Regions from separate parts of the Chitinophaga sp. 180180018-3 genome, predicted to be linked through region 2. Evidence: riboswitches for the same ligand, from Rfam matches in the RefSeq annotation. Region 2 holds a riboswitch; the other holds the start of a gene.
What was found. A riboswitch is a leader RNA that binds a small molecule or an ion and turns the genes downstream of it on or off. The one in region 2 is predicted to bind thiamine pyrophosphate.
Positions count from the first base shown of each region.

Region 1: it holds a riboswitch for thiamine pyrophosphate, as region 2 does, so the genes downstream of both, UNH61_RS02900 (TonB-dependent receptor) here and thiS (sulfur carrier protein ThiS) in region 2, are expected to answer to the same signal.

Region 1 is NZ_CP140772.1:713,054-718,026, forward strand. Features, by position in the region: gene argH (argininosuccinate lyase) at 1-1,016, shown strand, start outside; gene UNH61_RS02900 (TonB-dependent receptor) at 1,013-3,388, opposite strand; TPP riboswitch at 3,403-3,497, opposite strand; gene ssb (single-stranded DNA-binding protein) at 3,629-4,036, shown strand; tRNA gene UNH61_RS02910 (tRNA-Met) at 4,146-4,217, shown strand; gene era (GTPase Era) at 4,318-4,973, shown strand, end outside.
Region 2 is NZ_CP140772.1:7,600,024-7,604,996, reverse strand. Features, by position in the region: gene UNH61_RS30120 (sterol desaturase family protein) at 1-818, shown strand, start outside; gene UNH61_RS30115 (hypothetical protein) at 883-1,134, shown strand; gene UNH61_RS30110 (lipocalin family protein) at 1,135-1,608, opposite strand; TPP riboswitch at 1,672-1,782, shown strand; gene thiS (sulfur carrier protein ThiS) at 1,835-2,038, shown strand; gene thiC (phosphomethylpyrimidine synthase ThiC) at 2,124-3,980, shown strand; gene UNH61_RS30095 (thiamine phosphate synthase) at 4,046-4,678, shown strand; gene UNH61_RS30090 (hydroxymethylpyrimidine/phosphomethylpyrimidine kinase) at 4,654-4,973, shown strand, end outside.

The DNA of each region.
Region 1 (4,973 bases), 1.2 Mb from region 2:
GTTCCAGGAACGACCAGGTGCTGGTAGATCTGAAACTGTTCCTGCGCCATGAATTGCAGACGCTCACGGAAGAAGTGCTGACACTCTTCCACCTGCTGCAACATAAAAGTGAAGAATACAAACAACACCTGATCCCGGGCTATACACACCTGCAGATTGCCATGCCCTCTTCCTTCGGATTGTGGTTTGGCGCTTATGCAGAGAGCCTGGTCGACGATCTCACCATGCTGCAGGGTGCTTACAAAGTAGTAAATAAAAACCCGCTCGGCTCTGCTGCCGGTTATGGTTCTTCGTTCCCCCTTAACCGTGAGTTAACCACCTCACTGCTGGGATTCGAAACACTGAATTACAATGTTGTATACGCCCAGATGGGCCGCGGTAAAACGGAAAAAATCGTAGCCTTCGCTTTGGCCGGCATTGCTGCCACCATCGCTAAAATGGCCATGGATGCCTGTTTGTTCATGAATCAGAACTTCGGCTTCATCAGCTTCCCTGATGAGTTGACTACCGGCTCCAGCATTATGCCGCATAAAAAGAACCCGGATGTTTGGGAACTGATCCGTTCGCACGGAAACAAACTGCAGGCACTGCCTAACGAAATAGCTATGATGATCACCAACCTGCCATCCGGCTACCATCGTGATCTGCAGCTGCTGAAGGAGAACCTGTTCCCCGCCTTCCAAACACTCAAAGACTGTATTCGGATGAGCCGCCTGATGCTGGAAAATATCCGCATCAAAGAGAATATCCTGGACGACGAAAAATACCAATACCTGTTCAGCGTGGAAGTAGTAAACAACCTCGTATTACAGGGTATGCCTTTCCGTGAGGCCTACAAAAAAGTTGGAATGGATATCGAAAATGGCACCTTCTCACCTGAAAAAGAAGTAAAGCATACGCACGCCGGAAGTATAGGCAACCTCTGCACCTCCCAGATCGCAGAACAGATGGAGCAGGTAGTGAAAGGATTTCCGTTCGAGGCTGTGGATAAGGCGATAGCACAGCTGTTGGATTAAAATCCTACCGTCACTCCTGCAAAGAAATTAATCCCTGCCATAGGATAGTAGTAGCTATCATACGCCACCCGGTTGGATTGGAGATCGTAACTACTGTAAGTGCTTCCGTTGGGAGTATATTTTGCATTGAAAATATTGTTCAGCATAAACTGAATACCCAGTTCGCGGAATAACGTTTGCGGCACTACGTAGTTAATGCGCAGGTTACTCACAAAATAAGGATCCAGACTGGCTTCGGTATTGGAGGTATTATCCATATACTGGCGGCTTACGTATTTGCCGAGCAGATCGATGTTGAGGTTCTTTATTGGTTTCGCAGATAACGTTAACCCACCTACGAAAGAAGGCGAGAAGGAGATATCTGTTTTTTTGAAGGTTTGTGTATGCGCTGTATTGCTGGAATCATATGTAACTGCGCGATAGTCAAGTACTTTGTTGCTGCTCAGGGCCGCGTTGGCAGCAATGCTGAATACGGGCGACAGCTTCACATTACCATTCACCTCGATACCCGCACGATAGCTTTTCGGAATATTGGTGCGCATGTAGGCACCAACATCGTTGAGCATGCCGGTTTGCACGAGCTGATTCTTGTAGTTCATGTAATAAACGTTCGCATCAATAGCTGCGATATTGTTATGCCATGAGTAGCCTGCTTCCACGTCGCGGAGTATCTCCGGCTTAGGCATCGCTGCCCCATAGTTGCTTTCAAAGTCAACGCGGTTGGGCTCTTTATGCGCGATGGCAACAGAGGCAAACACCCGGCTGGATGGATTGATGCTATAGGAAATACCTGCTTTGGGATTGAAGAAATTGTAGTTCACATGCGCGATATAAGCAGGAACAGATTCGAAGCCATCCATGTTGTACATGATGTTGCGGTACTGCATATCTGCAAAGAGGCTGAATGCAGGAGTGAGCTTGTATTCTCCTTTCCAGTAGATATTGAAGTCATTCTTTGCTGCGGGATAAGTGTAGTACTTATAATCTTTATCGATGCCGGTTTGCGCCCAGATGACTTTTCCATAATGATCACCGGTGTAGCGGTTCCAGCCTCCGCCCAGGCTCCAGTTGAATTTGTTGCCGGTACGGTTTACGGAAAAGACCGAGCCGTAGAAGTAATTGTCCAGCCAAAGCTGACGAATCAGGTCGGTACTATCTACCGGCAGCCCGTTGATAATAGGTTTGCTCAACCCATATTGACCGAATTGCTGGGCTGCTTTGTATTGTTCATAGTAGCCGCGGCCGCGGGTGAAATGCAACGCCACGTTGAAGTTCAGATGAGCGTTGACTTCCTGGTTAAGAAACAGCTGGTAGTGATCCTGCTGGTAATTGTCGGTTTCGTTGTTGTATGGCGTGCCGGGTTTTTCTGTGCCGGCTGAGTTGTAAGTGCGGTCAGTTTCCAGGAGTGCTTTAGGCACGCCGTTCCAGGCCTGGTAGGTTTTTTCCTTTCCAGAGAAAACATTCAGCCGTATAGCCGTTTTTGCGGAGATATACGCGGCGGAAGTATAGAAGGAGCGGAGATCGGACGTGGCCCTGTCGATATAGCCGTCGGAGCTGATCTTAGAGAGGCGTGCATCGATGGTAAAGTGATCGCCGATCAGTCCGGAGCCTGCTTTAACCGTATTCTTCCAGCTGTTGAAGGAGCCGTAACTGCTGCTGATCTCGCCGTAGGCCTTTTCCCTGAATTCATTGGTACTGAGATTGAGGGTGGCACCAAATGCGCCGGCGCCATTGGTGGAGGTACCTACGCCGCGTTGCAGCTGTATACTGCTGACAGATGAGGCAAAGTCGGGCATATTCACGAAGAAAGTACCTTGGGATTCAGCATCGTTCACAGGAATACCGTTTACTGTAACATTGATACGGGTGATGTCGGAGCCCCGCACACGTATGCCCGTATAGCCGATACCGGTACCTGCGTCGGAATTGGTTACCACAGCGGGTTGCTGATCCAGCAGTATAGGCAGATCCTGGCCCAGGTTCTCTTTTTTAATATCGGCTGCCGACAGGGTAGTATGCACAAAAGGCGAGTTCTTACCAGCTCGCAGGCTGCTGATCTCCACCGGTTTTACGAAGAGACTGGCTGATTCCAGCACAATATCCTGCAATTGATGGCTGTTAGTAGTCGTTATCGTAACCTCAAAGGATTTGTAGCCGATAAAACTGGCAGTTAAGGTATGGCTTCCTTTTTTAGGGAGATGGATACTGTAATGGCCTTTACCGTCTGTTACGGCCCCTGTCTGATTAATCGTAATGGTAACACCCTCCAGTGGCTGGCCGTCGGTTTTGCTGGTAACAGTACCGGTCAGCAGCGATTGTGCATGTAAAGTGCCTGCTACGGATAGCAGCACTAATAACATTAGCTGTTTCATTTCTACGTATGTATCTTTTGCGTTTTGCTCGTTTCCTAACCAGCATTACCTGGTCCAGGTTCATTGGGTGTGATCTCAGCCTGAAAGTAAGGCACCCCATGTTTGTGTTAACGCAAAGTTAGGACGGTATTTAATAAAAATGCGAATTTATTTTTCAGAGGCCGGAAATTTGCTTAATTTTCATGGATACTTCTCTCAATCATCTGATATAAGTTTTTAACCATTAAATCTTTATTTCTGATGATGAAAATTCAATTCATCGGGCATCTCGGCCGCGATGTTGTTAAGAAAGAAGTCAACGGAGCATCCGTGTTCAACTTTCCGGTAGCTGTTAATGAGCGTTTTAAAAATGCACAGGGAGTGCTGGAAGAAAGAACCACCTGGATGGATTGTTCACTATGGGAAAGAGGCGGTGTAGCGCCTTATCTGGTACAGGGCACCATGGTATATGTAGAGGGCAGTCTGAAAGCGGAAGCCTATGTAAATACCAATACCGGCGTGTTAGCATGTGCCATGAGGGTAAGGGTGTTTGCTTTGCAGTTGCTCAGCCGCAGGGATGACGACAAAAGAAAAGCCACGCTTGCCGAGGTCGCTGTTCCGGAGGCTGAACCCGTACAGGAACAACCTGCTGACGATCTTCCATTTTAAAGTGTATGAAGCATTCCAATATGAAAGCCAACCAGTTATGGTTGGCTTTTTGCTATTTTTTAAAAAAGTTTTGGCGCTAAGTAAAATAGTTATATCTTTGCACCCTCATTGCGAGGTAGAGCAGAGGTAGCTCGTCGGGCTCATAACCCGAAGGTCAGTGGTTCGAATCCGCTCCTCGCTACAAAAAGACGTTGCAAAGGCGTCAGAAAAAAATTAAAGAGCCGAAGAAATTCGGCTTTTTTTATTTCTGTAAGTTTGAGAGAACTGTTTAAAGATCATTCATGCACAAAGCTGGTTTTGTAAATATTTTCGGTAAGCCCAACGCGGGAAAAAGCACGCTGCTCAACGCACTGATCGGTGAGAAGCTGGCCATTATTTCTCCTAAGGTGCAAACCACACGTCATCGCATCACCGGCGTGCTGACTGAGCCCGGATACCAGATCGTTTTCTCCGATACTCCGGGTATCATCGATCCGAAATATAAGCTGCATGAGAAAATGATGGGTGCGGTAAAATCGGCCCTGGAAGATGCTGACGTAGCGTTGCTGATCATGGACGCCAAAGATTCCCTGGAAGAAAACCTGGAATTGTTTGACTCCCTGAAGCTGAAAGTGCCGGTGATCCTTATCTTGAATAAAATGGATAATGTGCAGAAGGATGACATGGCTGCGCTGGTGGAAAAAGTGAAGGCCTGGGGTAAAGCCAAAGCCATTGTTCCGATATCTGCTATGCAGAAAAAAGGAATAAAAGAACTGCTGGCAGAGATTGTAGCCCTATTACCCGAAGCCAATCCCTTCTACCCGGAAGATACACTAACGGATAAGTCTACACGTTTTTTTGTGGCAGAAATGATCCGTGAGAAAATATTCAAATTATACGAGGAAGAGATTCCCTACCACACTACGGTAATTGTTACACAATTCCAGGAAAAGGAAAC
Region 2 (4,973 bases):
GCTTTTTTGAACATATCCCGTCGGTATATCGTACCGCTATATTGATCAGCGGCCTACTCCTTCTCTGGATCATTGAAGGAATGGCACCTCGTTTTCACTTCCGCAGCAACAAGTATAAACATGCGGGCACTAACCTCTTCTTTACACTCACCACTGTGGTTGTAAATACCGGGCTGGCTTTCCTCATTGTAAAAGCTTCCCTGTGGACCAGTGAACACCGTTTCGGGGCGCTTTATCTGGCTCCGCTGCCGTTATGGCTACATACTATTCTCGCGTTGCTGATGCTCGATTTTATCGGCTCCTGGCTGATACATTGGGTGCAGCATAAAACAGCCTGGATGTGGCAGTTCCATAAGATACATCATATCGATACGCAGATTGATGCTACCACCGCGTTGCGGCATCATCCGGTAGAAAGCCTGTTCAGGATAGTGGCATTATTCGTTGCTATTCTTACCATGGGAGTTCCTTTCTGGATGGTGATGTTCTATCAGAGCCTGTCCGCTTTCATGTCGCAGTTCAATCATGCCAATATCCATCTTCCTAAATGGCTGGATAATGCCATGAGCTGGGTTATCGTATCTCCGGATATGCATAAGGTTCATCATAGCCGTTACCAGCCGGAAACTGACGCCAATTATGCCAATATATTTTCTATATGGGACCGCGTATTCGGCACTTTTATAAAAGTGCCTGATACCTTAGCTATTCAGTATGGATTGGATGAATACCGGGATCCCAGATACCAGGAAATCGGTCCCCTCCTCAGGGTTCCCTGGGAACCACATCCCGTGAAAGAAACGCAGCAATCGGCTTAGTGCAGACGTAGAAGACCAACGATAAAAAAATTATTCCGTTCCTGTATTAAAACTCCGAACAGATATGCAACATTCAACAACATTAACAAAAACAGCCTGTATATCAGCGCTTGTTATCGGCGTGTTGTCAGCGGCTTTCGCATTCGCTACACATACGCCCGCCTACGCAGTAACAGCCGGGGCGGTATCTATCATCATAGGTCTTGTATCCCTGTTCATCGGAAGAAAAAATATAGACGATATGCAAATGGCGGCTGCCGGTATTTTCATGTCGGTGGTAGCCTGCCTGGTAGGATTATGGCAGATGTATAACTGATCAGTTCTGTCGGCGGTATCTCTCCATATAGCCCTCTGCAGCTTTAACAGGAAACAGTACCAGCGATGTATCCGACAGTTCCCTGATAATGGTGGTATCTATAATAGTGGAAGTATCTTTCACTCCTTCTGAATGATTCCATAACAGCAGGGTATCGTGAGTTAGTTGCCATTTTTCGTATACCAGCGTATACATGTTAATTGATTTGGCAGTTCCGTTTTTCCTCAGTTGAAAACCCTGCATTTCCTTGTCCAGGCCGGCTACCGGCTGTATCCATTTACCTATGAGTCTGGCTGCATCAATATGCAGCGTATCTGCAACAGCAGTGGTGCTGTCGGTAATGCGGGCATTACTGCTGTCTGCGATACTTACCAGACTGCTATCCTGCTGTAACTCTTCCTTCTCTGCCTTCTTCCCCGTATTCCGGCAGGCAACGGCCAGTATCAATAAACCCACTAAACTGATTCTTACCATGAACTAAAAATACGTAATTCATCTTTTGTAATACAATTTTTAAATTTTTCCATTACTTTTACACCAACACTTTAGGGGTGTTTATTCAATAGGCAACTATATGGATAAACTGAGATGATACCCTCAGTACCTGAAGCAGCTCATACTGCCGTAGGGAAAAGTAACTGAACCTTTCTCATCTTCCACATCCTTAAAGTTTATTGTTTCACCTTAAATTCCAAACTACATGGAAATTCATGTAAACAATAAACTTTATGCGGTGCAGCCGGGAACAACTATCGCTGCACTCTTACAGTTTATTCAGCTCTCCGCTCAAAAAGGCATCGCAGTAGCCATCAACAATCAGGTGGTTCCCAGAGCGCTATGGGAACAACAGTCACTATCCGCAGCTGATAATATTACCATTATCCGCGCTACACAGGGAGGTTAATTTCCCGTTTTGGTATTTGTTCGTATACCCATCCCCGTAGTATAACTACGGAACGGGCCATCTCATCTCAAAAAAACGCTAAACTATGCATCAACAATCCGCAGCACTCAACTGCTCACCTTTCCCTGCGTCGGAAAAATTTTATGTACCAGGTAATATTCATCCTATCAGAGTAGGCATGAGGAAGATAACGTTAACGGATACACGCCTACATGGAAAGAACGGCGCAGCCACCCCTAACCCTCCGGTAATAGTATACGATACCAGCGGAGCTTTCACCGATCCGGCTGTACATATCGACGTCACCACCGGCATTCCGAGGATCCGGGAAGAATGGATCCGCAGCAGGAATAATGTGGAAGAACTACCGGAATACTTCAGCCCTTACGTCAGGCAGCTGATGACCCAGGGAGATAAAATGCCCCGGATGAGCCTCACCCATAAACCACTCCGTGCCAGCGCCGGCGCCAACATCACTCAGCTTTACTATGCTCAACAGGGAATTATCACACCGGAGATGGAGTATGTTGCCATACGGGAAAACCAGTATGCCGATAAACTTCACGAACAGCACAATGCCTTGTGGCAACAACATCCGGGCAACAGCTTTGGCGCCAATACCCCTGCCAGGTTCATTACGCCGGAATTTGTGCGCGATGAAATAGCCGCCGGCAGAGCCATTATTCCGTCCAATATCAATCACCCGGAAAGTGAGCCCATGATCATAGGCCGTAATTTCCTTGTAAAGGTAAACGCCAACATCGGCAACTCCGCTGTAACTTCCAGCATTGAGGAAGAAGTAGACAAAGCAGTGTGGGCCTGTCGCTGGGGAGCCGATACTATTATGGATCTGAGTACCGGAAAAAATATTCACGAAACCAGGGAATGGATCATCCGCAATGCTCCGGTTCCCATTGGTACCGTTCCTATTTATCAGGCACTGGAAAAAGTAAACGGCAAAGCAGAAGCCCTAACCTGGGAAATCTTCCGGGATACACTGATAGAACAGGCGGAACAGGGTGTTGATTACTTCACCATTCACGCAGGAGTACTGCTGAGATATATTCCGCTCACTGCACGCAGGGTTACAGGAATCGTATCACGCGGTGGCTCTATTATGGCCAAGTGGTGCCTGGCGCATCACCAGGAAAACTTCCTGTATACGCATTTCGAAGAGATCTGTGAGATCATGAAAGCCTATGATGTATCCTTTTCGCTGGGAGATGGCCTGCGCCCGGGTAGTATTGCAGATGCCAACGATGCCGCACAGTTCGCGGAACTGGAAACATTAGGAGAACTAACCAAAATTGCATGGAAGCATCATGTACAGGTAATGATAGAAGGACCAGGGCATGTTCCTATGCATCTGATCAAAGCCAATATGGACAAGCAGTTACAACACTGTCATGAAGCGCCGTTTTATACACTGGGCCCACTCACCACCGATATCGCTCCGGGATACGACCATATCACTTCCGGCATAGGTGCTGCGATGATTGGCTGGTTTGGCACGGCCATGCTCTGTTATGTAACGCCCAAGGAACACCTGGGATTGCCGAACAAGGAAGATGTAAGGCAGGGAGTGATCACTTATAAACTGGCAGCACATGCCGCCGACCTCGCCAAAGGCCATCCGGGAGCACAGCACAGAGACAATGCCCTCAGCAAAGCCCGCTTCGAGTTCCGGTGGGAAGATCAGTTCAACCTTTCCCTGGATCCGGAAACGGCCCGTTCCTATCACGATGAAACGCTGCCCGCAGATGGCGCCAAAGTAGCGCATTTCTGCTCGATGTGCGGACCTAATTTCTGCTCGATGAAAATCACCCAGGAGGTCCGGGATTTTGCCGCAGAAAAAGGGATGGAAACATATGCAGCCGTGGAAGAAGGTATGAAGGAAAAAGCAGCAGCGTTTGCTGCACAGGGTGGAGAGATTTACCTGTAATAATTCATACTTTCAGTGTAGCGTCCGGAATATTCCGGCGCAGCACACAAGTAAATACTGGCACCTTGATCTGGATTATCACGTTCCCGGAAGCACTGCGCGAAGAAGCACAAACTATCAAAGCCCTGCTGGATGCAGGCGCCTCACGGATAGTGCTGAGAAAACCCGGATGGACTATTCCGCAATATGAGCAGCTCATCCGGGAAATTGATCCTGCCTGCTATAACCGGATACTTATCGGTGATTTGCAGCAACTGGCTTCCCGTTACCGGCTGGCAGGCGTTCACTGGAGTGGGGCTGAACGGGTACGGGTGGCTTCCTCCGAAAGCAGGAAAGTATTTACGCCTGCATTCAAACGCATGTCGCCGGAGGAACTGGCCCGGGAAAACAGTACCGGCATCCATTCTATGGAAGAGATAACGCAAACGGATCAACGATACAGTACATTGCTGCTGAGCCCTGTATTTGACAGTATCTCGAAACCAGGCTACCAGGGCAAACATTCAGGGCCGTTATCTGAACAGTATAACAGGAAAATACTCGGACTGGGAGGAATAGATCATACTAATATTCATTTACTAAAACACTGGCACTTTGATGGCGCAGCCCTGCTGGGAGCCATTTGGAAAGTGCCCGCAAAAGCGGTGGATAATTACTGCCGCATCCAGGAAATATGGAACAGGAACGACCATACGTAATGAGCTTCGCCGGGCTGGATCCCAGTGGGGGAGCCGGACTGCTGGCAGACATTAAAACCTTTGAACAGCACCGGGTATACGGGATGGGGGTTTGCACGGCTATCACTACTCAAACACCCCATCAGTTCATTTCAGCAGAGTGGCTACCGGTAACGCATATACTGGCACAGGCCAAACCACTGCTGGCGGAAAATCCTCCGGCCTGGTGCAAGATAGGAATCATGCCGGATGTACAATCAATACTGGAGCTGGTTCGCCAGATCAGGATACTCTCACCCGGAACACAGATTATTCT